DNA from 2 places in the Salinicoccus sp. ID82-1 genome. Region 2 is predicted to be linked to the other one. Evidence: predicted binding sites of a transcription regulator. Region 2 holds the regulator's gene; the other holds the start of a gene.
The links. Region 2 encodes LexA, which represses DNA repair genes until DNA is damaged. Its sites were predicted from a motif close to CGAACATATGTTCG; they were not measured.
Positions count from the first base shown of each region.

Region 1: a site for LexA is predicted at 5,296-5,309, ahead of parE (DNA topoisomerase IV subunit B). Genes of this name have one in related genera too.

Region 1 covers NZ_JAGFLY010000001.1:731,913-747,677, forward strand. The annotation lists gene J4760_RS03805 (alanine/glycine:cation symporter family protein) at 1-817, opposite strand, end outside; gene parC (DNA topoisomerase IV subunit A) at 884-3,304, opposite strand; gene parE (DNA topoisomerase IV subunit B) at 3,297-5,279, opposite strand; gene plsY (glycerol-3-phosphate 1-O-acyltransferase PlsY) at 5,481-6,065, shown strand; gene J4760_RS03825 (HesB/YadR/YfhF family protein) at 6,083-6,361, shown strand; gene acnA (aconitate hydratase AcnA) at 6,407-9,112, opposite strand; gene J4760_RS03835 (glycine betaine uptake BCCT transporter) at 9,300-10,877, opposite strand; gene mscL (large conductance mechanosensitive channel protein MscL) at 11,124-11,507, shown strand; gene J4760_RS03845 (YfcC family protein) at 11,875-13,287, opposite strand; gene J4760_RS03850 (YfcC family protein) at 13,446-14,825, shown strand; gene J4760_RS03855 (bifunctional folylpolyglutamate synthase/dihydrofolate synthase) at 14,849-15,765, opposite strand, start outside.
Region 2 covers NZ_JAGFLY010000001.1:360,435-376,199, forward strand. The annotation lists gene panB (3-methyl-2-oxobutanoate hydroxymethyltransferase) at 1-597, shown strand, start outside; gene panC (pantoate--beta-alanine ligase) at 594-1,460, shown strand; gene panD (aspartate 1-decarboxylase) at 1,435-1,836, shown strand; gene J4760_RS01785 (CAP domain-containing protein) at 1,886-2,875, shown strand; gene lexA (transcriptional repressor LexA) at 3,202-3,816, opposite strand; gene J4760_RS01795 (hypothetical protein) at 3,956-4,204, shown strand; gene J4760_RS01800 (DUF896 domain-containing protein) at 4,277-4,513, shown strand; gene tkt (transketolase) at 4,527-6,512, shown strand; gene J4760_RS01810 (YneF family protein) at 6,579-6,839, shown strand; gene J4760_RS01815 (glutathione ABC transporter substrate-binding protein) at 7,164-8,873, shown strand; gene J4760_RS01820 (hypothetical protein) at 8,934-9,173, opposite strand; gene J4760_RS01825 (ABC transporter transmembrane domain-containing protein) at 9,349-11,124, shown strand; gene J4760_RS01830 (ABC transporter ATP-binding protein) at 11,125-12,897, shown strand; gene J4760_RS01835 (cytochrome c biogenesis CcdA family protein) at 12,987-13,691, shown strand; gene J4760_RS01840 (CcdC family protein) at 13,694-14,179, shown strand; gene J4760_RS01845 (DUF2621 family protein) at 14,171-14,665, opposite strand; gene J4760_RS01850 (DUF1659 domain-containing protein) at 14,756-14,956, shown strand; gene J4760_RS01855 (DUF2922 domain-containing protein) at 14,978-15,190, shown strand; gene J4760_RS01860 (YvrJ family protein) at 15,192-15,311, shown strand; gene J4760_RS01865 (exonuclease SbcCD subunit D) at 15,380-15,765, shown strand, end outside.

The sequences.
Region 1 (15,765 bases), 370 kb from region 2:
AGCCGTTGAGTATCGCAGCACCGACAGCACCACCGAATACTTCACGAATGCCGAAAGCATTTGTAAAGATTCTTCCAAGCATCGGTATGATCTGGTCGTAATTGATGATCAGAATGACGAAGACCACACCCAGATAGATGATGGCCATCACCGGCACAATATATCCGGTAACGTTCGCAATCCATTTCGCACCACCAAAGATGACCAGTCCGGCAAGGGCGGCAACGATGAGGCCGATGATCCACCGGTCCACATTGAAGGCCTGTTCATAGGCATGCGCAATCGTATTTGCCTGCAATCCATTGAACACAAAACCAAAAGTGATGGTGATCAGAACGGCGAAAAGCAACCCCAGCCATTTCTGGTTGAGTCCCTTCTCCATGTAGTAGGCCGGCCCCCCGCGGAACCCGCCTTCAGCATCCTTCACCTTATAGACCTGCGCGAGTGTGGATTCGAAAAACGCAGTGGCTGCACCAAAGAATGCAACAATCCACATCCAGAAGATGGCACCCGGGCCACCGAGTACAATCGCAGTGGCTACCCCTGCGATATTTCCAGTCCCGACACGGGAAGCTGCACTGATAGTAAATGCCTGGAACGGGGAAATCCCCTTCCGGCCATCCGGCAGTGCTTCTCCCTTTTCCGTCAGCACATGGAACATTTCCTTGAACCATCTGAACTGGACGAACTTGGAACTGATTGAAAAATAAAGACCTGCGACGATCAGCAGTCCTATGAGGAAGTCTCCCCATAGAAGCGAGTTGCCGACTTCGACAAAAGTTTTAAACCATTCGGGTATTATCCCTTCAAAATCCATATTGCACCTCCTGAGATAATTTCCATTATATCATTGACGAAAGTGCTATGAAGAAAGAAATTGATTTTACTGGTTTCCAAGTACCGGATTTTCAAAAACGACACTTTCCACTTCACCGAATTCATTCTCATCGACAACAAAGGAACCATTGGCATATTTGCCGCTGACACGGATGGATCTGGCATCAATATCAAAGCTTGATCCAGCCGAGAAGAGTGTCATGTCTATATTGTTTTCGATGAGGCGTGCGCCGATGATACGGTGCGGCTTCGATTTGATTTCCTTGAGCAGCGTACTCCCGACCTGTGCCCGGCCGCCCGCTTCAAACGTATCGATGGCTGTGCGCTTCACTGCCCCCCGCTGGGTGACGGTCACAAGAAACTTCTCATTTGTGATGAGACCGGAAAATGCCAGGCTATCATCCGCCTTGAGCTGTATTGCTCTCACGCCCTGGGCCTTCAGTCCCGTCGCATTGACATCGGACAGCGGGTATCTGAGGGAAATCCCTTTTTCCGTAACCAGCAGTACATCTGCTGCCGCATCGGCAAGCTCGACACTGATGACAGCATCGTCCTTCTTGAGGTTGATGCCCGAGATTGGACGTCTGATGCGGGTTGCTTCATAGGCTTTCAGCCCGGTCTTTTTGATCTGCCCCTGTCTGGTCGTCGTCACAACGGAGACATCATCCCCGTATCCTTCAACGACGAAGGCCGCAACAGGCACTTCCTTCGCTCCGAGTCTGAAGCGGTTCGAAAGATGCTGGCCGTTATCCTTCCAGCGGATATCCGGCAGTTCATGCACCGGAATGATCATGTAGTTGCCGTGGTTCGTGAACACAAGCATATGTTCAAGCGTATGGGCCTGACAGACAAGCAGCACCTGATCGTCTTCCTTCATTCCGATCTCCTCCGGTGTGCTCGCATTATAGCTTCTCTGGCTCGTCCGCTTCACATAGCCTTCACGCGTCAGCGAAACGACCACTTCCTCTTTTGCGATGAGGACTTCCTTTTCGAGTTCGATGGTCTCTATCTCGTCCTCCACCATACTTTTACGTGGTGTCGCATATTTCTTCCTGATATCCCTGAGTTCCTTTTTAATCACCTTCGCCAGCTGCTTCTCATTAGAGAGGATGTCACGCAGCTGGTTGATGGTATAGTCCAGTTCATTGTGCTCCGTCTCAAGTTCCACGATGTCCGTATTCGTCAGACGGTACAGCTGGAGCATGACGATGGCTTCGGCCTGGGCTTCTGTGAAGCTGAAGGCCTCCACCAGATTCTCCTTGGCATTGCGCTTGTTGTCCGACTCCCTGATGACCCGGATGACCTCATCCAGGATGGACAGTGCCTTCATCAGACCCTCGATGATATGCATCCGGCGTTCGGCTTCCGAAAGTTCATGCCGTGAGCGGTTGAGGATGACCGCCTTCTGGTGGGCGATGTAGCTCGTCAGTATCTCTTTCAGTCCGAGCTGCTTCGGCGCCCGGTCGCTGATCGCCACCATGTTGAAGGAATATGACACCTGCAGATCGGTCTTCTTGTAGAAGTAGTTGATGATGCCTTCGACATTCGCTTCCTTCTTCACTTCAACAACGATGCGCAGTCCTTCACGGTCCGTCTCATCCCGGACTTCGAGTATGCCGTCGACATTGCGGTCCGCACGAATTTCATCCATCTTTTTGACAAGGTTGGCCTTGTTCACTTCAAAGGGCAGCTCCTCGATGATGATGAGCGTCTTGCTGCCTCTTGTATCCTCGGTGCGCACCTTGCTGCGTACGATGATCTTGCCGCGTCCCGTCTCATAGGCTTTCCTGATCTGGTCCACACCCTGGATGGTGCCACCGGTCGGAAAGTCAGGACCTTTGACGACTTCCATCAATTCCTCGACGCTTGTATTCGGCTTGTCGATCATCTTCAGTGTGGCATCGATGACCTCACCAAGATTGTGCGGCGGAATATCCGTCGCATAACCGGCGGATATTCCGGTCGAACCGTTCACCAGCAGATTCGGAAATTTGGACGGAAGTACAGTCGGCTCCATTTCCGTATCATCGAAGTTGTTGATGAACTGGACCGTATTCTTATTGATGTCCCTGAGCATCTCATTCGATATTTCGGACAGCCTTGCTTCTGTATATCGCATGGCAGCAGGCGGGTCGCCGTCGACACTGCCCTTGTTGCCGTGGATATCGATCAGCCCTTCGCGCATCTTCCATTCCTGCGACAGCCGGATCATCGCTTCATAAACACTGGAATCCCCGTGCGGATGATAGTTGCCGATGACGTTGCCGACTGTCTTGGCGCTTTTCCGGAACCCTTTCTCATACGTGTTGCCTTCCTTGTACATGGCGTACAGAATGCGCCGCTGTACCGGTTTCAGACCATCTCTGACGTCAGGGATGGCACGATCCTGGATGACATACTTGCTGTAGCGGCCGAAACGGTCGCCGATGACATCTTCAAGCTGCATCCGCTGGACTTGTTCAGTCATTCATTTCACCACTTTCTGCAAATTTCGTGACGTCGTCCTTGCCCAGTATGCTGTCTGCATCCTCGAGCGTGAAACTGACATTGGATTCGATCCACTTTCTGCGCATCTGGACATTATCGCCCATCAGCGTCGTCACACGCTTCAGCGACAGTGCTTCATCTTCCACCTGTACCTGGATGAGCGTACGTGTTTCGGGATCCATGGTCGTTTCCCACAGCTGGTCCGGCATCATTTCACCTAACCCCTTGTAGCGCTGCAGGTCGATATTTTTCCCCATTTCCTTCTGTGCCTGGACCAGTTCGTCTTCGGTCCACACATATCTGACGTCGGCTTTCTTCTTGCCGCGCGTCTTCAGCTGGAAGAGCGGCGGCATTGCAATATAGATCTTTCCTGCATCAAAGAGCGGACGCATATAATTGAAGAAGAACGTCAGCAGAAGCACCTGGATGTGGGCGCCGTCCGTATCCGCATCGGTCATGATGACGATCTTGTCGTAGTTCGAATCCTCCACATTGAATTCGGTACCGACACCGGCACCGATCGTATGAATGATGGTATTGATTTCTTCATTCTTGAATATATCTTCGAATCTTGCCTTCTCCGTATTGATGACCTTGCCGCGCAGCGGCAGGATGGCCTGGAATCTTCTGTCCCGGCCCTGCTTGGCGGAGCCCCCTGCCGAGTCACCCTCGACAAGATACAGTTCATTCTTTTTGGAGTTGCGGCTCTGGGCAGGTGTCAGTTTGCCGGACAGCAGCGTATCCTTGCGGCGTTTCTTGCCGTTCCTTGCCTCTTCACGCGCTTTTCTTGCGGTCTCCCTGACATTCCTTGCCTTGAGTGCCTTCTTGACGAGCTGGGTGCTGAGTGGCCCATTCTCCTCGAGGAAGTATGGCAGATGCTCACTCATCAGCGACTCCATGACATTACGGGCTTCACTGGTACCGAGTTTGCTCTTCGTCTGCCCCTCGAACTGGAGCAGGTTCTCAGGAATCTTCACTGAAATGACCGCCGTCAACCCTTCGCGGATGTCATTGCCTTCAAGATTCTTATCTTTGTCCTTCAGTTCATTGATCTTGCGTGCATACTCATTGAAGACACGCGTAAAGCCGGTCTTGAAGCCGATCTCATGTGTGCCGCCATCTTTCGTCCGTACGTTATTGACGAACGAAATCAGCGTTTCCGTGTACTGGTCGTTATACTGGAAGCTCACTTCAGCCACAATATCATTATATTCACCCGAAAACATGACGACATCACCGATGGCATCCTTGCCTTCATTCAGAAAATTGATGAAAGCCTTCAGTCCATCATCGTACTTGAAAGTTTCCTCAAGCGGCGCTTCCGGGCGTCTGTCGGTGATGGAGATCTTCAGCCCCTTCTGAAGAAAGGCCGATTCGCGCATGCGCTCCATGATTGTCTCAAAATTGAATACTGTGCCGGACTTGAAGATTTCCCCATCCGGTCTGAAAGTCACTTCCGTCCCTGTCTCCCTTGTCTTGCCTGTCACTTCGAGAGGCCGGTCCAGCTTGCCGCCGTCCTTGAATGACATTTCATGAATCTTCCCATCCCGGAAGATCCTGATTTTCACCCATTCGCTCAGGGCATTCACCACCGAGGCACCGACACCGTGCAGCCCGCCCGATGTCTTGTAGCCGCCGGCGCCGAACTTGCCGCCCGCATGAAGCACAGTGAAGATGACTTCAGGTGTTGGTTTCCCTGAAGTATGCATGCCTGTCGGCATGCCGCGTCCATTATCCCGGACAGTGATGCTTTCATCCGGGTTGATTGTAATGCTGATCTCGTCCCCATGGCCATTGATGACCTCATCCACCGAGTTGTCGGTGATTTCATACACCAGATGGTGAAGCCCCCTATGGTCGGTCGAGCCGATATACATTCCCGGTCTTTTCCTTACGGCATCCAGACCTTCCAGTATTTGAATCGAATCATCATTATAAGTATTCTGTCCTGCCAAATCTGATATCCTCCTACAAACATACGTTCGTTATTTTTATCTCATGTTCTATTTTTATACAAAACCTCCATGATTGCAACCATAATCGTTTCAAATACTGAAACTAGTTTACATAATAATATTATTGTAAACTATGTTTTGTTATGCCTCATCAAAATTTTATGGTAAACTGTTAGTACCTGATAATAAAGGGGTTTTAAAATGGAAATGATCATAATACTCCTGGTGTTGAGCTATCTTCTAGGGTCCGTGCCTTTCAGTCTGCTTATCGGCAAATGGTTTTATAAAATTGATATTCGGCAGCATGGCAGCGGGAACATCGGAACAACCAATACTTTCAGGATTCTCGGAAAGAAAGCGGGTATTGTTGTTCTTCTGCTCGATATGCTCAAAGGTGCCATCCCGGTGCTTGCTGCAATGCTACTGGATCCGGATATGCATATTTTCATCCCTGGACTTGTCGCAGCCCTTGGTCATGTGTATTCGATCTTTCTTAAGTTCAAAGGGGGAAAGGCTGTGGCAACAAGTGGGGGTGCTGTACTTGCATACAACCCCATTCTTTTCATCCTGCTGCTGGCGGCTTTCCTGATCACATTGAAAATCAGCAAATATGTATCCCTTTCCAGCATGGTCAGTGCAGTGCTCTTCTTCATACTTTCGCTGATCTTCAGAGATCCTCTACTCATCGCTTTTTCTTTTATCATCGCTGTAGTAATTGTTGTTAGACATATCTCCAACATTAGACGTATAATAGACGGGACAGAAAGCAAGATTACATTCATGTAGCAGAAGGGATGATGAAAATGCTAGAAGTTACAGATCGTGCACTTGATTGGATGAAGGAAGAACTGGAACCAAACGCAGGACAGGGCGTCAACATCTATGTAAGATACGGTGGAGAGACACAGCTGAAACAAGGATTTTCCCCGGCACTGACGGTAGAGCGCATCCCCTCTGACAGTAAAGTATATGAATTTGAAGGACTTCAGATTTTCATCAAGGAATCCGACCTCTGGTATTTTGAAGATACAGAGCTGATCATTGATTCGGATGAAGATGAAATCATATTCAACAGCAAATAAGCAAAAGGCGCATCTCCTGATCAGGAGATGCGCCTTTTTAAGTTTCTATGCTTTGAGTTTGTTTCTGAGGACAAGCTGCAGGATACCACCATTGCGGTAGTAGTCGACCTCGACTTCGGAGTCGAAGCGTGCTTTGACTTTGAAGTCAGTCTTTTCTCCTGCTTCGTTCGTTGCGACAGCATCAAGGATATGTCCAGGCATGACATTTTCATCCACTTTGATATCAAATGTTTCACTGCCATCGAACCCGAGGGAGTCTGCGTCTTCGCCATCGACAAACTGCAATGGCAGTACGCCCATCATGACGAGATTCGAGCGGTGGATACGCTCATAGCTTGCAGCAATGACCGCTTTTACGCCAAGGAGATTTGTCCCTTTCGCAGCCCAGTCACGGCTTGAGCCCATGCCGTAGTCGTCACCGGCGAGGACGACAAGACCTGTTCCATCCTCCTGGTATTTCATGGCTGCATCATAGATGCTCATCACTTCGCCGGTCGGCCAGTACGTTGTGAATCCGCCTTCCTTGCCGTCCGCTATCTTGTTGCGGATGCGGATGTTGGCGAACGTACCACGCAGCATGACTTCATGGTTGCCACGACGGGAACCGTAGGAGTTGAAGTTCCTCGGTGATACACCTTGTTCGATCAGCCATTTGCCGGCTGGTGTATCCTTGCCGATTGCGCCTGCAGGTGAGATGTGGTCGGTTGTGACCGAGTCTCCGAATTTGCCGAGAACACGGAGTCCATTGAGTGACTCGACCGTTCCCGCTTCCGCTGAAAGGTTCTGGAAGAATGATGGATTCTGGATATACGTGGAATCCGGGTCGAAATCATAAAGTGGGGCATCTGTCGTTTCGATATTATTCCAGATTTCATTGGCATCGAATACCTGCTCATACTCTTTTCTGAACAGCTCAGGGCTGACGTTGCCCATTACAGCATCTTTGACTTCCTGAGTGGAAGGCCAGATATCCTTCATGAAGACATCATTGCCCTCCTTGTCCTTGCCAAGCGGTTCATTCTTCAGGTCGATGTCCACTGTACCTGCCAGTGCATATGCCACAACAAGCGGTGGAGATGCCAGATAGTTCGCTTTGACAAGCGGGTGGATTCTGCCTTCGAAGTTACGGTTTCCGGAAAGTACGGAGCTCACGAGCAGATCATTTTCAGTGATTGCATCCGTAATTTCCGGGAGCAGTGGACCGGAGTTTCCGATACATGTTGTACAGCCGTAGCCGACAAGGTTGAAGCCGAGCTGGTCGAGGTATTCCTGCAGTCCGGAATCATCCAGATAACCGGTAACGACTTTGGAACCCGGGGCCAGTGAAGTCTTTACATATGCAGGGACTTCCAGACCTTTTTCCACAGCCTTCTTGGCGACGAGACCCGCACCGAGCATGACGTATGGGTTGGATGTGTTGGTACATGATGTGATGGCTGCGATGACAAGGTCGCCGGTCTTCATTTCAACGTCTTTGCCGTCTTTGAAGTTGACTGTCGCCGTCTTATCGAACTCGGCTTCATCAAGACCATGGCCATGATTGCCGCTTTCCGCTGTGACGGATTTCCTGTACTCTGCCTTCATGTCGGACAGTGTAATCAGATCCTGCGGACGCTTCGGTCCAGCCAGGGAAGGTTCGACAGTGGAAAGGTCCAGATCGACCACTTCGCTGTATACAGGTTCGTTTGCCGGGTCGAAGTACATATCATTTTCCTTGAGGTATGCTTTGACGACATCACAGTGCTCTTCACTGCGGCCCGTCAGTTTCATGTATTCAAGTGTTTCATCGTCAACCGGGAAGAAACCGCATGTTGCACCATATTCAGGTGCCATGTTCGCGATGGTTGCACGGTCGGCAAGTGGCAGTTCTGTTACGCCCTGGCCGAAGAATTCGACGAATTTGCCGACAACACCCTGTTTTCTGAGCAGCTCAGTGACACGGAGCGCCAGATCGGTTGCTGTTGCGCCTTCAGGCAGTGCATTGGTCATGCGTACGCCGACAACTTTAGGCACCGGGAAATAGGAAGGCTGGCCGAGCATGCCGGCTTCAGCTTCAATACCACCTACACCCCATCCGAGTACACCGAGACCGTTGATCATCGTTGTATGGGAGTCTGTTCCGACAAGTGTATCGGGGAATGTAACGCGTGCATCGCCCTCTTCTTTCACATGGACTACATTGGCCAGGTACTCGAGGTTGACCTGGTGGACAATGCCTGTTGCCGGTGGAACGGCCTTATAGTTGTCGAATGCTTTTGTTGCCCAGTGCAGAAACTCGTAGCGCTCCTGGTTTCTTTCGAACTCGAGCTCCATGTTCTGTCTGAGTGCATCGTCGGTACCATAGGCATCGACCTGAACGGAGTGGTCGATGACGAGATCCACAGGTACTTCCGGGTTGATCTTCTGTACGTCGCCTCCGACATCATCCATTGCTTTTCTCAGAGATGCGAGGTCGACAACTGCCGGTACACCGGTGAAATCCTGAAGGATGACACGTGACGGTTTGAATGGCACTTCTTTTCCTTCGTTATCACCCTGATCCCACGTTGCCAGGGATTCGATGTGCTCGTCCTTGATGACACTGCCATCATACTGGCGAAGTACTGATTCAAGAAGTACTCTGACGGAGTATGGCAGCTTGTGCGTTTCGGACATGCCGCGTTCAGTCAAAGTCTTCAGACTGTAGTAGTCGTAGTCCTTGCCATTGACGCTGAACGACTTTCTGGCCGCTTCACTAACATTTTGACTCATTTCTAATAGCCCCCTATCAATATTCCAGTCATATGACCGTTCATTTCAATTGTATATCTTTACAATAGGGATGTAAACGAAACGCGACACGATTCGGACATGATTACGATACAAAAAAATGACCTATAATGATAAGCATAACTTATCTTTATAGGCCGTTTTCATAACTATATATTAATCTATGCGTCTACTGGTTCTTCTGCGCCTGTTCCTTTTCGTGATCTTTCATCAGCTTCTCATACTCTGTGCCTTCATAGTCAGGCTCGTGAAGGAGATTCAATGACCTTTGCTCTTTGGCTATGTCCTTATAGGTCGAAACCATCATGAGTATCAGAATGATCGAGAACGGGAATGCCGAAATGATTGATGATGCCTGCAGTGCGGTCAATCCCCCGCCCATCAGCAGCACGACTGCAATCAGCACCTGGGCAACACCCCAGATCATCTTGACCTTGTTTGGTGGTGTCAGTGAACCATTTGTCGTCTGCATACCGAGTACAAACGTTGCCGAGTCTGCAGATGTGATGAAGAATGTACCGATCAGAAGCACTGCAACAATCGAGACAATCAGACCCATAGGCAAATTGCTGAATACTTCAAACAGCACGACTTCGGTCGCAAGATCTGCGTACCCGCCGTTTGTCATCTGGGAATCGATGGCAGTCACACCGAAGATGCTGAACCATAGGAAGCTGACAGCAGCCGGTCCAAGCATTACAGCAAGAACGAATTCACGGATGGTGCGACCCTTCGATACGCGGGCGATGAATATGCCGACGAATGGGCTCCACGCCATCCACCAGCCCCAGTAGTAGATTGTCCAGGAACCGAGCCAGGCACTCTTATCCTCATTCAACGGTGCCACATCATAGCTCATGCCGATGAAGTTGGTCGCCATGGAACCGAAAGTATCCGTCCACATGTTCAGAATCAGGACAGTCGGCCCAAGGACGAGTGTGAAGATCATCAGCAGTCCTGCCAGTATCATATTGGCGTTACTCAAATACTGGATTCCTTTTGACAGGCCGGACCAAGCACTGGCCATGAACAGCACTGTAATTATAGTGATGATGATGATCTGTACATAAATATTATTAGGGATATTGAACAGATAGTTCAGTCCGCCATTGATCTGTCTGACACCAAGTCCAAGGGAAGTTGCAACACCAGCAATTGTGGCGAATACCGCAATGACATCGACTGTTGTACCAATCGGACCGTCAACGTGCTTCCCAAGAATCGGTCTCAGAGTGCTTGAGATCAATCCCGGCTGGTTACGTCTGAACTGTGCAAAGGCAAGTGCCAGTCCTACAACTGCGTACACTGCCCAAGCATGGAAGCCCCAGTGGAAGAATGATCTTCTGAGAGACTCTTTCATTGCTTCGTCTGTTTCAGGTGCTGCTGTCGGTGGTGTAAAATAGTGGCTGATCGGTTCGGCAGCTCCCCAGAATACAAGACCGATACCCATGCCGGCACTGAAAAGCATCGCAAACCATGACAGGGTTTTGAACTCCGGTTTATCTGTCGGCTTGCCGAGACGAATCTGCCCCATCGGTGTAAATACAAAAATCAGACAGAAAGCGATGAAGATGGTTGTCAGCGATACATAGTACCAGCTGAAGTTGTTCGTAATGAATGCCTGCATGCTGCTTGTCACACTTTCGAAGCTGTCCGAGAAGAAAACCCCGTACAGCACAAGTGCTGAAACAATGGCAAGCGCAATCCAGAAAACTGGAGTCAGCTTTGTTTTGCTGTTCTCATTCATGATATTCCTCCTTTTGGTTTATGTGATTATCAATTTACTATTTGTAATGAACCTTACAAAACAATTACTCATGTTAGCATATTACACATGGTCTGGCAAATTGAATTCCCGACTGTAACCGCTTAACCAGAATGAATTAATAATTTTACAGGAATATTACATTCATGATTGTGCCTATATCCATATGTTATGATAATATGATATCTCACTTCAAAATCACTATATGACTACAGGAGGAAACCGACCATGTGGCAGGAATTCAAAAGTTTCATATTGAGAGGCAACGTCATCGATCTGGCTGTCGCTGTCGTAATAGGTGCAGCATTCAGCAAGATTGTCACTGCACTCGTTGAAAATATAATCATGCCGTCCATCGCCCTCATTTTCGGCAATACCGACTTTACGTCGGAATGGGCATACAGAGGCATTACATACGGTGTGTTCATCCAGGCAATTATCGACTTTCTCATCATCGGTGTCGCCGTATTCGCATTCGTCAAGGCAGTCAACGTGCTGACACAAAACAGACTCGTCAAGAAAGAAGAAGAAGTCGAGGTGGCAGAAGACGAGCAGGTTGTTCTGCTGAGGGAGATTAGGGACGCCTTGAAAAAAGATCAGACTGGGGCATAAAATTAAAAAAACGTTCAGTCCAAAATTTTGATGGATGAAACGTTTTAGGGTGTCGACTGATGCTGGACGCCGTCGAAGCAGCTATAGATGGAGACGAAGCCGCCCCCGGCAGACTGGATTTGTTCCAGTGTGTACGGAGGGGCGGCTTTTTGTGCTGTTTTCATCAGATTTGTTTGGGGATGGACGAGCGGAGTTGAAGTTTACTCGCTAACTTGCCATGGCAACGCCCACGATGGTGAATTGGCGCCATTACCATACCACACCCAATCCCATCTCCCAAAAAAAGACTGCAGACATGTCATTCTACAACGACTTTGTCTACAATCTGACACGTTCCATCCAAAATTGTGGACTGAACGTGCTTTTTTCACGAAATGCCGAGGATGGTGGCGACTACCAGAGCCGCTGCAGCGATGACAAGCCACAGCACAGTCACTTTCCATACGAACCGCACCCATTTGATATATGGGATTCCGGATACAGCGAGTACTCCCATCAGCGAAGCGGATGTCGGTATGATCGTGTTGGTGATGCCGTCCCCATACTGGTATGCCAGCACTGCAACCTGCCTTGATACATTCTGCAGGTCTGCAATCGGCGTCATGATCGGCATTGTCGTCATGGCCTGGCCTGAACCGGATGGAATGAAGAAGTTGATGATGACCTGTATGACCAGCATGCCGAGTGCTGTAATGGATGGTGGCAGGAAATCTAGAATGCTGCTCATGCCGTGGATGACCGAGTCTATGATGACACCGGATTCGAGTACGACGACAATGGCACGTGCAAATCCGACAATGATTGCGCCATAGACGACAAGCTTCATGCCATCAATGAATGCATCAAAAATGTCATTGATCCTCATTCCGCCCACCAGTCCCGCAATCAGTCCGATCAGGAAGAAGTTGGCGGACAGTTCCGTAAGGAACCAGCCATACTGGAAGATGCCGTAGACATTGATGATGATGCCGAGAACGAATGTGGCAAGAATCATTATGTGCCGCTTCCTGAGTGCTTCGAAATCCATGACATCGTCTGTAAAGTTGACCATGCCCTTTTTCGATTCTTCATATACAAGACTCGATTCCGGATTCTTCTGCACCTTCTTGGCGTAATGCATCACATAGAGGATGCCTGTTCCGAGTACCGCCAGATAGACGATGGTTCTGAAGCCCCATCCTGAAAAGATCGTCAGCTCAGCGATCTGCTGGGCAATGCCGACGGTAAATGGGTTGAGCATGCCGCCGATGAATCCAGCAGCCGCACCGAGCGTCACCATCGCCGTCCCGACTATCGCATCATAGCCGAGTGCTGTAGCCAGTACGATGCCGATCGGAACGAATATGATTGCTTCCTCGGACATGCCAGTCGTAAAGCCGAGAATTGAAAATACAAGCATGATCACCGGAATCATCAGCTTCTCCCTGCCCTTCACCGCAACCATCACCTTCTGGATGGCGGCTTCGATGGCACCTGTCGCCCGGATGATGCCGAACGCGCCCCCTACAAGAAAAATATAGAAAATAATACTGGCACCATCTATCAGACCCGTCGGAATGGCCTTGAAAAGCTCGAAGAAGGATACAGGACTCTGCTCGACATTCGTATAGCTGCCCGGTACAACTTCCGTCCTGTCCCCCACTTCCACTCTTTCGAATTCCCCGGCCGGTATGACATAGCTCAGTGCCGCAGCGATGATGACCACCGCGAAAAGAATCGCATACGTATGCGGGAACCTGAACCCCGGTGCAGGTTCTTTCCTGGTATCTCCTTTATTCATAGTATCTCTCCTAAAGAATTGATATTTCCATTATACAGATATTTCGAAACATGAAAAGACTGTATTATTTGAACTCTCCAATTATTTGGGTAATTGCGGTTGCCATCATCGAATCGTGAAGTATAATTGAATAGAGATCTATTGAAAGGGGATTCAGAATGAAATACATAAAAATACCCCATGCATTCGTGCTGATATATGCCATCATCATTCTGGCGATGGTCATGAGCTATATCATTCCGGCTGGGGAATATGAAAGATACGAGAATGAAAACGGCACGCTTGTCGTTGATGAAACTTCATTCCAGTATACGGAACAGACACCTGTACACTGGACCGAAATCTTCCGCAGTGTTCCTGAAGGCATGACGGATGCCGCAGGTATCATCTTCCTTATATTCATCATCGGCGGCGCCTTCGGCATGATCAACGGAACAGGCGCCATCGAGGCGGGCATCAACAAGGTCGTCTCTCTGCTCAAAGATCGCGAAGTCATTCTGATTCCGCTGACGATGCTGATCTTTTCGTTCGGCGGTGCGACTTTCGGAATGGCTGAATCGACACTGATCTTCATTCCGATGGGCATCATGCTTGCACGCTCGCTCGGCATGGACGCCATGACCGGCATGGCCATGGTGGCGCTTGGTGCCGCTGCCGGCTTCTCGGGGGGATTCATGAACATCTTCACCGTCGGCGTGGCGCAGCAGATCGCTGAACTGCCGCTTTTTTCCGGCATGTTCTATAGGATCATCGTGCAGCTGGTGTTCGTGCTCATCGCGGCATTCTTCGTCTATCGTTACGGCAGGCGTGTCCAGAAGGACATGAACAACAGCTATGTCTATGGACTGGAAAGGACTGCACAGAACGAAACGTATGAATTCAAAGAGCTGACCATGAGGCATATTCTTGTACTTCTGATTACATTCTCGGGATTCGGTCTGATCATATACGGTGTTGTGCAGGGCTGGTCCACCGGCACCGACCTGGCGGCCATATTCCTGGCCATGGGAATCATATCGGGACTTGTCGGCGGCAATTCGCCGAACGGCATCGCCGAAGATTTCATCAGAGGTGCAAAGGAAGTGACATTCGGTGCTCTGATCGTCGGACTTGCGCGATGCATCCTGCTCATACTGGAGGATGGCACCATCATCGATACGATCATCTTCTCCATCAGTACGATTCTTGAAGGCCTGCCCGCCTCAGTTGCCGCAGTCGGCATGTTCCTGACCCAGTTCATGATCAACTTCTTCATTCCGTCGGGATCCGGACAGGCGGCAACCACCATACCGCTCTTGGCACCGATCGGAGACATTGTCGGTGTCTCCCGCCAGTCCGTGGTGCTTGCCTTCCAGATGGGGGATGGACTTGCGAACTACCTTTTCCCGACATCAGCCATTCTGATGGCCGGGCTCAGCATTGCCAACATCCCTTATGAGAAGTGGTTGCGCTTCGTCTGGCCGATCATGCTTGTGTGGGTGATTGCAGGCGGTGCTTTCATGGTGATCAGCCTGTGGATCAATTACGGTCCCTTCTAGCATGAATAAAGACACTGGATCCTTCAGGATCCAGTGTCTTTATTGTTGTAGTATTGTTTGATTTCACTGATGAAGTAGAGACTGCCCGTCACAAGCAGCAGATCCCCTTCAAATGCTTCGATGAATGAGATATAGTCGGCCACCATCGACTTGTCGGGATGGTTCACTTTTTCAAATATATGCTCCTTGGACAGCGATTTTTGGAAATCGAAGTCCGTCACATGGAACGATGCTGCAATCTCTCCGAGCATATCCACCATATCGGACAGCGGTTTACCTTCGATGGCTGAGAACAGCACTGTAATTTTTTTATCACTGTACTGCCTTTCCATCGTTTCCACAAGTGCTCTCATCGATTCCCTGTTGTGTGCCCCATCGATGATGACAAGTGGATCGGTGCTCACAGTCTCGATGCGTCCGGGCCAGGATGTCTCCTCGATGCCATGGATCATCTTATTGAAATCAAGCACAGCTTTTCCTCGCTCATGAAGCTCGAGCAGCGCAGCAATGGCAAGGGAGGCATTCTCCTTCTGGTGTCTGCCCACCATGCCGAGCTTTATATCCTGAAAATCATAGTGCGCATACTGGAACTGGAATTCGCCGTTATTCGGCATGAGGATAATATCCCGATCGAGTTCTATGCCTTTCGCATCATTATCTTCAAGCACCTTATGGATATATTCGCGCGATACCTGATCCTTTACGCTGAAGACGAGTGGAATGCCGGGTTTGATGACTCCGCTCTTATCCTTCGTAATATCAAGCAGCGTATCCCCAAGAATACTCGTATGATCGAGTCCGATGCTTGTCAGCACCGTCATGATGGGCATGAAGACATTGGTCGAGTCGTGTTTTGCTCCAAGACCCGCCTCCACGATGACATAGTCGACCGGCTTCAGCGCACCGAAGTGGACAAACATCATCATGGTGATGATTTCAA
Region 2 (15,765 bases):
AGACGGGGGGCGCCGGATACTTACGTCGTGGTGGACATGCCATTCGGTACGTATCATGGAAATGTGGACGACAGTGTCCAGAACGCACTCGATCTGTATCAGGCGACAGATGCCAATGCCATCAAGCTTGAAGGTGCCGGATGCATCGATATTATCCGGCGTGCAGTGGCTGCCGGTGTGCCTGTGGTTGCTCATCTTGGACTGACGCCCCAGTCGGTCGGTGTCACCGGATTCAGGATGCAGGCATCGGATGAAGCGGCTGCGATGCAGCTCATCCAGGATGCCAAGGCGGTGGAGTCGGCGGGAGCTTCCATGCTTGTGCTTGAAGCCATTCCTTCGGACCTTGCTGAAAAAGTGACCGCTGTCCTCGGGATACCGACAATCGGCATCGGCGCCGGCGTCAATGTGGACGGCCAGGTGCTGGTCTATCACGATGTGCTGCAGTACGGCACCGAACGTCTGCCGAAATTCGTCAGACCTTATGCAGATTTCAATACAGCCGGCGTGCAGGGCCTGAAGTCATATGTGGCAGCGGTCAAGGCGGGGGAATTCCCGGACGTGTCGACAACATACAAGAGGAAGGTATTTGAAGAATGATGAAAACAGCGAGTACAATAGAAGAAGTCCGCAGCATACTGAAAGAGAAGAAAGGCCAGTCGATCGCACTCGTGCCGACGATGGGCTATCTGCATGAAGGACATATGGCGCTCGTCGAGGCGGCAAGGCAGAAGGGCGATATCGTCGTGGTGAGCATATTCGTCAATCCGCTGCAGTTCGGTCCGGATGAGGATCTCGACAGCTATCCGAGAGATCTCGAGCGCGACCTTGAAATCTGCCGGATGCATGGGGTGGATGTCGTCTTCCATCCGGCAGAGACCGAGATGTATCCGAAGAAGCCTGAGCTTCTGCTGACACTTGAAACGATGGCATCCATTCTTGACGGTGTCAGAAGACCGGGACACTTCGAAGGGGTAGTGACAGTGGTGAACAAGCTGTTCAATATCATTCGTCCGGACTATGCCGTATTCGGAGAGAAGGATCGCCAGCAGCTGATGATCATCAAAAGGATGGCCGAGGACTTCAACCATGATATAGAAATCATCGGAGTACCGACGGAACGCGAATCGGATGGTCTGGCCAAAAGCAGCAGGAATGTCAACCTGTCCGATGTGGAGCGGGAGGAGGCACCGGCGATCAATGAGGCGCTCATGATGGGCCGTGATCTGATTCTTGACGGTGTCACGGATGCTGCATCAGTCAAGGAACGCATCGAAGCGCATATCATGGATCATACATCCGGCACAATCGATGACCTGCAGATCTTTACCCATCCTGATCTTAATCCTGTTCAAACCATAGAAGGTAATGCTATAATATTCATTGCTGTTAAGTTTGAGAAAACACGATTAATAGATAATGTGATGGTGATGAAAAATGATCAGAACAATGATGAACGGTAAAATACACCGTGCTGTCGTGACGGAGGCCAACCTCAACTACGTTGGCAGCATCACGATTGATCCGGTACTTCTTGAAGCAGCGAACATGCTGCCGAATGAAAAGGTGCAGATCGTCAATAATAATAATGGTGAACGTCTTGAAACATATATCATCGAAGGCGCAAGAGGCTCCGGGGAAATCTGTCTGAATGGTGCTGCTGCGAGAAGAGTGCAGGTCGGTGATGTCATCATCATCATCAGCTACGTGCAGCTGGATGAGGCGGAGCTCGCAGTTCATGAACCGAATGTGGTGCTTGTCGATGCACACAACAATATCGTCGAGCCTCAGTACTTTGAAAAAAGACAAACCGAATATACACATCAGGGAAGTAATTAGACATCTGTTTAATTACTTTTTTTGAACTTTTCAAGAAGGGGGTGGATGCATGTTCGGAAAACTTTTCTTTATCATCTTCATATATGCCGTCTCTACGTTTCTTGCACCTGTGGTGCAGTCCTATGACTTCGAGGAGGGGCTCAACCGCAGCTATCTGAATGGCTGGCTAGAGGAACACGTCTATCCGACCTATGATATGAGCGAAATCCATGAAGTGAACAGTGAACAGACCCAGGAAGTCGAAATCAATCTGGAAACCCAATATGCAGTGGAGGACCAGGAAGTGCTCGGAAGCGAGTATACAGGGGATTTTGTAGTTGAGAATGACTACGGCATGTTCAGGATGGTGCTGGTCAATGAAGGACAGGTGAGTGGTGCCTACACGAACAGCGACGATGTCTCGATCGATACGATCAACATCGAAGGCATGGATCGCGAGAGTGTCAGAAGCATATACGGGGAACCGGTCGATTCGATCAAGAAAGGATGGAAGCGGCTCAGAGTGACCAACGAGGAGTATGAGGTGTATGACCTGAAGGACAGGTATGTCTACTTCTTCTACGATCTACATGATGGGGAGAAGGTCAACGGTGTGCTGATGCTTTTGAAGGACGAGGTCCGGGCAGCCGATTCACTGTACAATCACCCTGCAGCAGAAGACAACTCAAGGATGAACCATCTTCTTGTCAATGCCACAAGATACGAGTATGGCTTCGATCCGCTTGAAGAGGACGAGCAGGCATCCGATGCAGCACTCGGCCACAGCAAGGACATGGCGGAACGGGATTATTTCAATCATGACTCGCCGGATGGGGAGACACTGAAAGACCGCATAGAAGAAGCGGACGTATCATATCGCATGGCGGGAGAGAATATAGCCATGGGGCATACATCGACCATCTTTTCGCATCACAGCCTGATGAATTCGATGGACCACCGCGTCAATACGCTGAAGCCCGAATTCACCCATATTGGTACAGGCACAGCCTATAATGCAGATGACATCCCATATTATACTGAAAACTATATATACAGATGACACCCGCGTTACGGGGTAATAGTACCCCATTATCTGCGTTTCAAAGTTCTGGCAAGGGGAATCTATAAGTAGACACCACGGGTTGTCCGGAAACAGTCATCACCTTTCCTACTACCCATCCTGATAGACCGATAGAACGAGGGGATGCAGTTGAACACTAAAGCGCAGGAAAATAAAACAAAAGATTCTACAGATATTCTGGAACAGGTAAAAATAATACTTGGTAGATAAATAATCATCAGCAATGAAACAGATTACAGGATGGAACTAGGAAAGATATAATAAAAAGGGCGCCTCTGGCGCCCTTTTAGTATGTTCAATTCTTTTTAGAAGGAGCGGAACAGTCCGACAACCTTGCCGAGTACAGTGACGCTATCCACTATGATCGGTTCCATTGATGCATTTTCAGGCTGAAGCCTGTAGTACCCGCTTTCTTTGTAGAAGCGTTTGACTGTCGCTTCGTCCTCTTCCGTCATCGCAACAATGATGTCACCATTGTGGGCGATGTTCTGCTTGCGCACGATGACACGGTCGCCATCATGGATGCCGGCTTCGATCATGCTGTCCCCGACAACATTGAGCAGGAAGATTTCACTATTGTGATTCGCGGTAAAATGTTCGGGCAGCGGGAAATACTCATCGATATTCTCAACGGCAGTGATCGGCAGACCTGCTGTAACCTTACCGAGTACCGGAACGTGGATGACCGGGCTGTACTGGTCATTTTCCTCAGTGATGATTTCAATTGCTCTCGGTTTGGTCGGATCCCGCTTTATATAACCCTTCTCCTGCAGTTTCGCAAGATGTCCGTGAACCGTAGAACTGGACTGCAGTCCGACTGCATTTCCAATTTCCCTTACACTTGGCGGATACCCTTTTTCGTGAACGGTAGACTTTATAAATTGATATATCTGCTTTTGTCTATCTGTTAGCGCCTTCATATATATACCTCCGACTCATTATATATATGATTCTATCATAATAATCAGTATGTTACAAACGTTTGTTCGTAATTCTATTGACCCGGAACAGATGTTCTGATACCATGATAGTACAAACATATGTTCCGGAGGGGATTTTATGACAATCAAAGAATTCAAGCTATTAGGTGCGATATTTGCATTTGCGCTGGTTGCCGGTCTTATTTTCATGTTCGACTCCCATAAGATAGAGAACACACATTCCAATATTGTTTATATAGACGAGTTTGAAGTGATTACGGAAGAAACACCAATGATGGCCAAAGAGGAAACGGATGTTCCGGAGGAGCAATATGCGGAACGCACACATATCGATCATATGATGGAGATGATCGGACTGATAGAATGACTGCCAAGTATGAGAATGGTCTCATACTTTTTTTTGTGTTAAATTATAAGGGAGTGGACAGGAGGTTTCAGCATGCTTGAAAAAGAAAAACTGCAGCGTATCAATGCGCTGGCTGCCAAAAAGAAAGCAGGCAGCATCAAAAAGGACGAACTGGAAGAATTGAAAGGCCTGAGGGAAGAATACTTGAAAAACTTCCGGTCATCTTTCAGAAAACAGGTCGAAAACACGAAAGTGGTCGACCCTGAAGGCAACGATGTAACACCTGAAAAGCTCAAACGTATTCAAGAAGAGAAAAAAACCAGAGACTAAAGGAGCATTTGAAATGACATTTGATAAAACGGATCAGCTTGCAATCAATACAATCAGAACACTTTCAATCGATGCGATCGAGAAAGCAAACTCCGGACACCCGGGACTCCCTATGGGTGCCGCACCAATGGCCTACACACTGTGGACCCGTCATTTGAATTTCAACCCGAACTCCATGGCATGGTTTGATCGTGACCGTTTCGTGCTGAGTGCCGGACATGGTTCCATGCTCATCTACAGTCTGCTCCACCTGAGTGGTGCGCTTGAGATGGAAGAGATCAAGAACTTCAGACAGTATGAATCGAAGACACCGGGACATCCCGAGTTCAAGCATACTGAAGGAGTGGAGATTACAACTGGGCCACTCGGACAGGGCTTTGCAATGAGTGTCGGCATGGCCATGGCGGAAAAGCATCTGGCTGCACGTTTCAATCGTGACAACTATGATGTTGTGGACCACTACACATATGTTGTGACAAGTGATGGCGACCTGATGGAAGGCGTTTCCCACGAAGCAGCTTCCCTGGCGGGCCACCTCAATCTGGATAAGCTGATTGTACTCTATGATTCCAATGACATCTCCCTCGATGGCGATCTTGACAAGAGTTTCTCCGAGGACATCAGAAAACGTTTTGAAGGCTACAACTGGCACTACATCAGAGTCGAAGATGGCAACGATACGGATGAGATAGACAAGGCGATCACAGAAGCAAAGTCATCAGACAAGCCGACGATGATCGAAGTGAAGACAATCATCGGCTATGGTGCACCGAACAAGCAGGGCAAAAGTGCTTCCCACGGCGCGCCGCTTGGTGCAGATGAACGCAAGGCAGCATTTGAATACTACGGTTTCGATCCTGAAGAGACATTCCAGGTGGATGCTTCCGTCTACGACCGTTTCAGCGAGACGATGAAGCAGAGAAGCAATGAGAAGGAAGAAGCATGGAACAAGATGATGGAAGCCTACAAGGAAGAACACAGCGATCTCTACAAGGCGCTTGATGATGCCATCAACCAGCGTCTGGCTGATGACTATGACAAGGACATGCCTTTCTATGAAGCGGGCGACTCGAAAGCGACACGTGCCACTTCAAGTGAAATGATCCAGGCACTTTCAAACAGCGTGCCGACACTCTTCGGTGGGGCTGCCGACCTTGCCAGCAGCAACAAGACGAACGTCAAGGACGAAGAGGACTTCGACCGCAGCAACTACGGCGGACGCAACGTCTGGTTCGGTGTCAGGGAATTCGGCATGGCTGCAGCACTTAACGGTATGTCAGCACATGGCGGCATCTATCCTTACGGCGGCACATTCTTTGTATTCAGCGACTACATGAAGCCGGCCATCCGACTCAGTGCATTGATGAAGCTTCCAGTCACTTATGTGCTGACACATGACTCCATTGCGGTTGGTGAAGATGGTCCGACACATGAGCCTGTCGAGCAGCTTGCCGGTCTCAGAGCGATTCCGAACCTGAATACAATCCGTCCTGCAGACGGCAATGAAACACGTGCAGCATGGAAAGTGGCCATGGAGGCGGTAGATGCACCGACTGCACTTGTACTGACACGTCAGAATGTCGAGGCACTCGATGTCCCTTATGAAACTGTGGAAGATGGAGTCAGAAAAGGCGGTTATCTCGCATTTGACAAAGGTGATGATGCCATACTTTTCGCTTCCGGCAGTGAAGTGCCATTGGCAGTCAAAGCAGCCGAACAGCTTGAAGCTCAGAATGTAAATGTCAAGGTTGCCTCTATTCCGAATATGCAGCAGTTCCTCAGACAGGATGCGGCATATATCGAAAGTGTTCTCAATACCCACATTGAAAACAGAACAGCCATCGAAATGGCTGCAAGCTTCGGCTGGCACCGCTTCGTCGGCATGAACGGTAAAATTCACGCGATCGACACCTACGGTGCCAGCGCGCCGGGCGATGTTGTAATCGAGAAGTACGGATTTACTGTCGAGCGTGTACTGGGTACAGTCCTCGATAAATAATCTGTTGAAAATCACCTGCTTTTATTGTAAACTTTATTATGGTCTACGAAGAAAGAGGTGAGCAGTTTGGATACTTGGATTTGGATAGTAATTGTTACAGTTGCGCTCATCGGTGGCATTGCGCTTGGATTCTTTTTGGCAAGAAAGTACATGATGGACTATCTTGAAAAGAACCCGCCGATCAATGAAGAAATGCTCAGAATGATGATGATGCAAATGGGACAGAAGCCTTCCCAGAAGAAGATAAACCAGATGATGTCCATGATGAACAAATCAACGACGGACACGAAATCGGCTAAAGATCGCATGAAAGCTTCAAAAAGATAAAATATAACCCTTCTGCAAATGCAGGAGGGTTTATTTTTTGTATAAACATATTTTTATGGATGCTTGTTGCCGCGGCGATTGGTCCTGTCCTGTTTCAGGAGAATGGCGACTGATAGCTGCGAACGCGAGTTAAGGGGCCAACTCGCCATCGCCGGATTCATAATGGCGAGAAAGCAAAACACAATACCGACAACCAATTCAATCAAGCCCACCTCATCAAAAAATCAAATAAACTAGACTAAAAATTTCTATTTTTTAGAATATTTATTGTATAGGAATAATCGTTCATATATACTTATACCAGATGAAAAAGGGGGCACTTGAATGAACAGAAGATTTTTCATGTTATTTTTTGTATTAGTATTCACTTTGGCACTTGCTGCCTGTACAGACGATTCGAATGTTGATGAAGCGGTGGAAGAGAACTCCAGCGAAGAAGAAACTTCCGAAAATGCAGAAGGTGAAGGGACAGGCTCTGGTGGCGACCTGACGGTCGCAATGATGGATGATGCTGTTACGCTTGATCCACATGGCAGTAACGACTCTGCATCAGCCCAGGTCAGAAGAAACATATATGAGACGCTTGTGCATCAGGAAGTGGATATGGCACTTGCACCAGGTCTTGCCGAGGAATGGAAAGCAACCGAGGATGATGTATGGAACTTCACTTTGCGCGAAGGGACGACTTTCCATAACGGTTCCGAATTTACTGCAGAAGATGTGAAAGCGACACTTGATCGTGTCAGGGATACTGCAGTGGCGTCGGAAGTGGCGTTTCTGTTCGAAATGATCTCCGACGTGGAAGTGGTCGGCGATTATGAGGTCAACCTGCATACGGAATATCCGTTTGCACCACTGCCAAGTCACCTGGCGCACAATACAGCAGGAATCATGAGCAAGGAACTCATCGATCAGGACTACCAGTCGGCACTGGACGAGGGTGGTGTCGATATGACGGTGGAGGAGTACTATGCACTGCGTGAAGAAGGCGGGTCCGATTATGAAGATATCGCAGAGCGCATTTCCGAGCATACCGGAAATGTCATCGGTTCGGAAGCGGATGGGACAAACCATCTGATGTTCGAGTCCCGTGCACCGGGAGACAATACTGTACTGCAGAAGTTTGAAGACTTCCAGGGCGGGGAACGCAACTTTGAAACAGTGACGTTCCGTGTCATTCCGGAGAATGGTGCACGCATGGCTGAACTGGAAACCGGCGGAATCCAGGTTGCCGGTGACGTCGATTCCACAAGTGCTGTAAGAGTGGAAGAGGGCGAAGATACTGAGCTTGTTGAACAGGAATCAGTAAGAATGTCCTACCTCGGCTTCAATACCGAAAAGGAACCATTTGATGATGTCAGGGTCAGACAGGCCATCTCCTATGCCATCGACCGGGATGAAATCATCTCCGGCGTTTATGATGATATGGGCATCAAGGCGGATGGACCACTTGCACCGGATGTATGGGGTCACGATGAGAACCTTGAAGGTGTCGAATATGATATGGAGCGCGCCAAGGAGCTATTGGCCGAAACAGATGTGGCAGATGGTTTTGAGACGACCATCTGGGTGGATGAAGATCCCCAGATTGTCGACACAGCCGTATACATTCAGGAAAAACTGTCCGAACTGAACATTGATGTACAGGTCGAGCAGTTCGAGTGGGGTGCCTACCTCGATCGCACAGCACAGGGAGATCATGAAATGTTCATTCTTGGATGGACGACTGTTACAGCAGATGCGGACTACGGTCTATACGCACTGTTCCATTCCAACAGCCATGGGGCGACCGGCAACCGTTCATTCTACACGAATGAAGAAGTCGACACCCTTCTGGATGAAGGACGCACAGAACCGGATGAAGATGCACGATTCGAAGCATACAGCCAGGCTCAGGAAATTCTGATTGAAGAAGCACCGGCAGCCTATCTGTTCCACACGAACTTTGCGATCGGCGTCAATTCCAGCCAGGTAAGTGGCGTTGATCTCGACCCGGTCGGCAATATCAGACTTGAGAATGTATCATTCAACTAGACAGCAATAAAAAATAGAGCCCTGGGATGATTTTGCTCATCCCAGGGCTCTATTCTGCTGCTATACTTTTTCAACAACGTAGGTGCGCTGGGCCTTGTAGCGTTTCCCGCCATCTTCTGCAGCTTGTTCGAAACACCCTTTGAACTGGTGCGTCACTTTGTATTCGCGTTCGGAATCAGTAAACAGTTCATCTTCATTTGAAGAGAGAATTGTGGCATCTGTCGTACTGATGAAGCCCTCGAGTTCCTGTGCCGTGTAGTGACTGCCCAGTTCGAGATTATTCAAATTTGAATCGGACATGAAAAAGCCTCCTATTCAGTAATGTATTTCATTTTTCCCATCAGGCAATGTAATAAACATTACTGGGACGGCCTCGGTCAATCGTACGAAATTTTAAAATCTTCTGTTGTTCATTATTTCATATTCCGAAACATATGGTAGAATTTAAAAGAATATGACAACAAGGAGGATCGCAATGAAGGTTTTTAAGAAAATGGGATGGTTTTTCAAGCGGGAATGGCGCAGCTACTCAGTTGGTGTCATCATGCTGGTGCTTGTCGCCCTCATGGAGCTGATACCGCCCCAGGTCATCGGCTGGGTCATCGACCGCATCACGCAGGAAACACTGACGGGCAATCTGCTCATGCGGTATATTCTGCTGCTGGTTGCTGTGGCTGTTCTGACATACATATTCAGATATTTCTGGCGCATCATGATCTTTGGTGCCAGCTACCGGCTTGGCAGAATACTGCGTTCAAGACTCTATCGGAAGTATTCCCAGATGAGTCCGGCATTCTACCAGAAGCGGCGGACGGGTGACCTGATGGCGCATGCGACCAATGATATCCAAGCGGTCCAGGCGACTGCGGGTGCGGGTATTCTGACGATTGCGGATTCCCTCATCACAGGGGGCGCGGTACTGGTTACAATGGCGGTCACCATCAGCCCGAAACTGACGCTGCTGGCGATGATTCCGCTGCCGTTCATGGTCATACTGACAAGCTACTATGGAAAGCTTCTGAACCGGGGCTTCAAGAAGGCCCAGGCAGCCTTCAGCATGCTCAACGACAAGACACAGGAGAGCATTTCCGGCATCAAGGTGACGAAGACGTTCGGCTATGAGCGAAGCGACCAGGCGGATTTCCGCAGAATGAGTGATGATGTGGTCGAGAAGAACCTTAAGGTGTCCAAAGTGGATGCCCTGTTCGACCCGACCATCATGACCGTCATCGGTGCGAGCTACTTCATCGCCATCTTCTACGGTGCGCAGATGGTACTGTCCGACACGATTTCGATCGGTGAACTGGTCACTTTCACTACGTACCTCGGCATGATGGTCTGGCCGCTGCTCGCACTTGGCTGGTTCTTCAATCTGGTGCAGCGGGGCAGTGCGTCCTATGACCGGATCCAGGAAATCATGGATACAGAAAACCAGGTCGGTGTGGACTATAAAATAGAAGGACAGCCTGAAGGGGACATTATATTCGATCTTGGTGCGTTCAACTTCCCGGATGATGAATCGGATGGTCTTCGCGATGTCCGCTTCGCCATCAAGAAGGGCACGACTGTCGGCATCGTCGGCAGGACGGGTTCGGGTAAAAGTGCGCTGATCCGTCTCCTGCTGCGGGAATTCGACACGGTCAATCCGGAGGACATCAAATACGGCAAACATCCTCTGCGCGACTATGAAATCAGCAATCTCAGAAGGCAGTTCGGATACGTGCCACAGGACCACTTCCTGTTCTCGACATCAATCCGTAACAACATCGCCTTCAGCAACCCGGGGATGGATGAAGCGGAGATATACCATGCGGCGAAATTGAGCCATGTCCATGAGGATATTAAAGGGTTTACGGATGGCTATGATACTGTCGTCGGTGAACGCGGCGTGTCCGTTTCCGGTGGCCAGAAGCAGCGCATCTCCATTGCGCGTGCCCTGATCATGGATCCTGAAGTGCTCATCCTGGATGATTCCCTGTCTGCCGTCGATGCAGAAACAGAGGAGCAGATTCTTGCCAATCTGCAGGATAGCCGTGCCGGCAAGACGAATATCATTACAGCACACCGTATGAGTGCTGTCAGCCATGCCGATCTGATCATCGTCATGGACAATGGCACCATCATCGAGCACGGCGATCATCACGCGCTGATGGCAAAAGGCGGCTGGTATCATGACACATACAACGCCCAGGCACTGCGTGATGCACTCGAGAGCACCCTTGATGATCTCGTTCTGAAGGAGGAAAGATAAATGGAAAACAACCAGTTCAACCTCTCTTTCAATGATCAGAAGACCGTGCTGCTGAGGCTGATGAAGTATACACTGCCTTTCAAGGGCATACTGGCAGTCGGGTTCATCATGCTGATCATCTCGACCATAGCTGGTGTCGCAACACCGTATCTGGTCAAAATCTTCATTGACGAATATCTGACACCGGGTGTATTTCCTGAATCGGAGATCATGTGGCTCGTCATCGCCTTCATTGCAGTCCAGCTGATCGGCGCCATCACGACCTATATGCAGATATACCTGTTCCAGTACCTGGCCTTCAAGGTCATCCAGCAGCTTAGGATCGATGCTTTCGACAAGATCGGCAGGCTCGGCATGCGCTATTTCGACAAGGTGCCGGGCGGCAGCGTCGTTTCACGGATCACCAATGATACGGAAGCGATAGTGGAAATGTTCATCGGTGTGCTGGCGACGGTTCTGATGGCCATCTTCATGGTCATCTCAAGTTTCATCATGATGTTCGTCCTCGATGTCAGACTGGCACTGCTTGCGCTTGTATTCATGCCGGTCATTGTCGTGGTCCTCGCTGTCTACCGCAAGTATTCGGCGAATTTCTTCTCCCATGCCCGCCAGCTGCTCAGTGATCTGAATGCCAAGCTTGCGGAATCGATTGAAGGAATGAAGATCATCCAGGTGTTCAACCAGGAGGACCGCCTGAGCCAGGAGTTCAATGAGATCAACGAAATGCATTATAAATACAATATGAAGAATGTCAGGCTCGACGGGCTTCTGCTCAGACCGGCCATCAGCATGATCTCGGTGCTGGCCATCGCACTCATCCTCGGATATTTCGGGCTGCTGAGCTTCGAATCGACGGTGACAGCAGGTGTCATCTTCGCCTTCATCCAGTACATGGAACGGTTCTTCGAGCCGCTCAGCCAGGTCAGCCAGAACCTGAACATCTTCCAGCAAGCGCTCGTCTCGGCGAGCCGTGTATTCGCACTGATGGATGACGACCGTCTCGAACCGGCACAGTCAGAAGATGCCGCCTGCCGGGTGACGGATGGCCATATCGAATTCAGAAACGTCACGTTCAGCTATGATGGCAGGACGGATGTCTTAAAGGACATCTCCTTCACAGCAAGACCCGGAGAAACCGTCGCACTTGTCGGCCATACCGGATCCGGCAAGAGTTCCATCATCAACCTGTTCATGCGGTTCTATGAGTTTTCAAAAGGTGACATTCTGGTGGATGGCCATTCCATCAAGCGGATTCCGAAGCAGGAACTGAAGGAGAAGGTCGGCCTCGTGCTGCAGGATCCGTTCATCTTCTATGGCACCATCGAGTCGAATATCCGGCTCTACCACCCGGAAATGACTTTCGAGCAGGTCAAGGCGGCGGCGGAGTTCGTCTATGCAGACAAGTTCATCTCGAAACTGCCTGGTGAATATGAACACAGGGTGATCGAGAAGGGCAGTGCCTTCTCCAGTGGAGAACGGCAGCTGCTTGCATTCGCACGCACCATGGCCATCGATCCGAAAGTGCTGATTCTGGATGAGGCAACCGCCAACATCGACTCCGAGACGGAGGAGCAGATCCAGCGTTCTCTTGAGCGGATGCGAAAAGGCCGGACGACGCTTGCCATCGCCCACCGCCTGTCGACCATCCAGGATGCCGATCAGATCCTCGTGCTGAATAAGGGCGAGATTGTCGAGCAGGGCACGCATGATTCACTGATCCGCTACGGCGGCATCTATCATAAAATGTACCAGCTTCAGAACGGACAGCAGTAAATGTCATAGAAAGTTCTAAAATAATGGAATAAAGTTCAAGTCTACCTCCATCATGTCTGTTAAAATGACATCTGAATGGAGGTATTTCTATGGGTAGCGAAGTAACTTTTCTCCTCGCATTCGGAGCCGGTGTCCTCAGTTTCGTGTCACCGTGTGTGCTCCCTGTTTTCCCAGCGTTCATCTCCTATATCACGGGAATGAGCTACAATGAAGTTGAAAGCCAGAAATTCAATTTCCGTGCAATTCTTCATACATTATTCTTTCTGATCGGCTTCAGCCTCATCTATATCGCACTCGGATTCGGTACGGCATTCTTCGGCGGCCTGCTGATCGACCATTCCAACCTGATCCGCCAGCTCGGTGCCATTCTGATCGTCATATTCGGTCTGATCGTCACAGGCGTACTGAACTTTGATTTTCTGATGAAGGACCGTAAAGTCCAGTTCAAGAACAGACCGTCAGGCTTCGTCGGATCGATTCTGATCGGCATGGCCTTCGGTGCAGGATGGACACCGTGCAACGGGCCGATCATCGGCGCCATATTCGCCATGAGTGCCACCGAGCCGAACAATGCACTGATGCTGATGGTGGTATACTGCCTCGGATTCGCAGTCCCATTCTTTACATTGAGCTTCTTCGTGTCACGGACACGGTGGATGCTGAAGTATTCGAACCGCATCATGAAAGCAGGCGGAATCGTCATGATACTGATGGGTATCCTGCTCTATTTTGATGGTCTGACACAGATCATCATCTGGCTGCAGCCGCTCTTCGGCGATTTCCAGGGGTTCTGATCATGAGTATCGAGAGCATACTGTTCACAGCCGCTTCCATCATGGCGGTGGTCATGGGCCTCGTTGCAGTTTTCGTCAGGCAGAAGGCGGCCAAACGGCCGCTGACACTGCCGAAGATCATCATTCCGCCAGTCATGATGTCGACCGGCGCACTGATGTATGTATTTCCATACTTCAGGCTGACGCCATTTGAAATCGGAGAAGCGATTGTCATGGGACTGATCTTTTCGATCGTCCTCGTAGTCACGACCCGCTATGAAGAGAAGGATGGCAGACTCTACGTCAAGCAGTCGAGGATGTTTCCGATCATCCTGATCGGCCTCCTGATACTCAGAATCATTCTGAAGGCCATACTGTCCCTGAGCATTTCACCTGGTGAGATCGGCGGCATGTTCTTCCTTCTGGCATTCGTCATGATCATCGTCTGGCGGATATCGATGTTCATCCATCTCCAGACATTCAATAAGCAGCAGATCAAGTCACTTTGATCTGCTGCTTATTTTTTCTGTCTGTTCAAATATGGAGAACTTCTGCTTTTCATCATCCGCATACTGGAAAAGATCTTCATATGGTGCATAGTCGATCTGAAGTTCATCGAGCTTCTTCTTCATGAACTTGTGATCCCTTTTCGGTGTTGCGATGATGTAGCCCTTCATGATGTGGTCGAGTGTAATATCATCTGCCCCTTCATCGAGGGCGATCTTCGAAATGCGGCCGGCAATCCGTTCCTTGGCAACATCCCTGAATATTTCAGGCACCGGCGTCACCAGTTCATTCAGCAGCTTTCTGGCTTCCTCGTTCCATAGAGGCAGCGCCCTCTCGATATAGAGGTCCTGCCAGTCGAGCTCACTGTACCCGTCCTCTTTCGGCATGCGCTTCAGAAACTTTCGGAACATGAAATAGCCGCCGATGATCAGCAGTCCAAGCATGACGAAAGTCCACAGTGCAATGAGCCACATGATTATATCGTTCATTCCCTCACCTCCCAGTCATTATAGAAAATAAAGATTCGATTGTCCATCGAATCATTTGTGACGATATATAGGATGAAGGAGGTGAGAGCCATGCTAAAGAGCACAAATGCAAAGTTCTATTTCTTTGAAGCGGATGAGAGTGGTAAGGAAAAACTCCGTTTCAGATCCGTCAGAAACCTGGATACGACATCAACAGATGAAGCCATCAATACACTGGCAAGCATCTACCAGACACTGACGAATGATGTGTATCCGATTGTCGAGAAGGAACAGACCTACGTCATCAACTAATAATGAACAGGAGGAAGAGAAATGACGAAGAAACTTGTAATTGTATTCAACACGGACCTGAGCCGTCGCTTCACATTGACCATCAGCAACCCGAAGGAAGACCTGACGGAAGCGGCACTTGTGGCTGAAGCGGATCGTCTCATCGCACTGGGTGTTCTCGCGCCGATGCAGGGTAGACCGGTATCCGTACATTCGGCGAAGATTGTCGAACAGAACGTCACAGAGATCATCTAGCATGGAATGGGTACCACTGGTCAGCGATGTTGGATTTCCGGCTGTGATCACGTTCTTCCTGCTCCATCGCATGGAGCAGAAACTGGATGACCTCATCATATCCATCAGGCAGCTGAACTGAAAAAAGCCATCCCCAAATTTACTTGGGGGTGGTTTTTCTTGTATAATCGATTCAATGAGGTGGTTTAAATGAAAATTATACATACTGGTGACTGGCATATCGGAAAACGACTCAACGGTGTCGATCTTCTGGAGGATCAGCGGCATATGCTGGACCAGATGCTCGAACATATGGATGAGGCATCTATCGACCTGGTCGTCGTGGCAGGGGATGTATTCGACCGGAGCAACCCTTCCCAGTCGGCGCTGAAGCTCGTCAACGAGTATCTCTATAAGATCAATATAGAAAAAGGCATACCGGTGCTCGCCATCAGCGGCAATCATGACAGCCGCTCACGGCTCGACTACGGCAGCTACTGGTTTGAAAAAAGCAACTATCATATGCGGACATCACTTGAAGACATAACGGCACCTGTAGTGATCGATGATCATCATTTCTATATGGTGCCCCATAT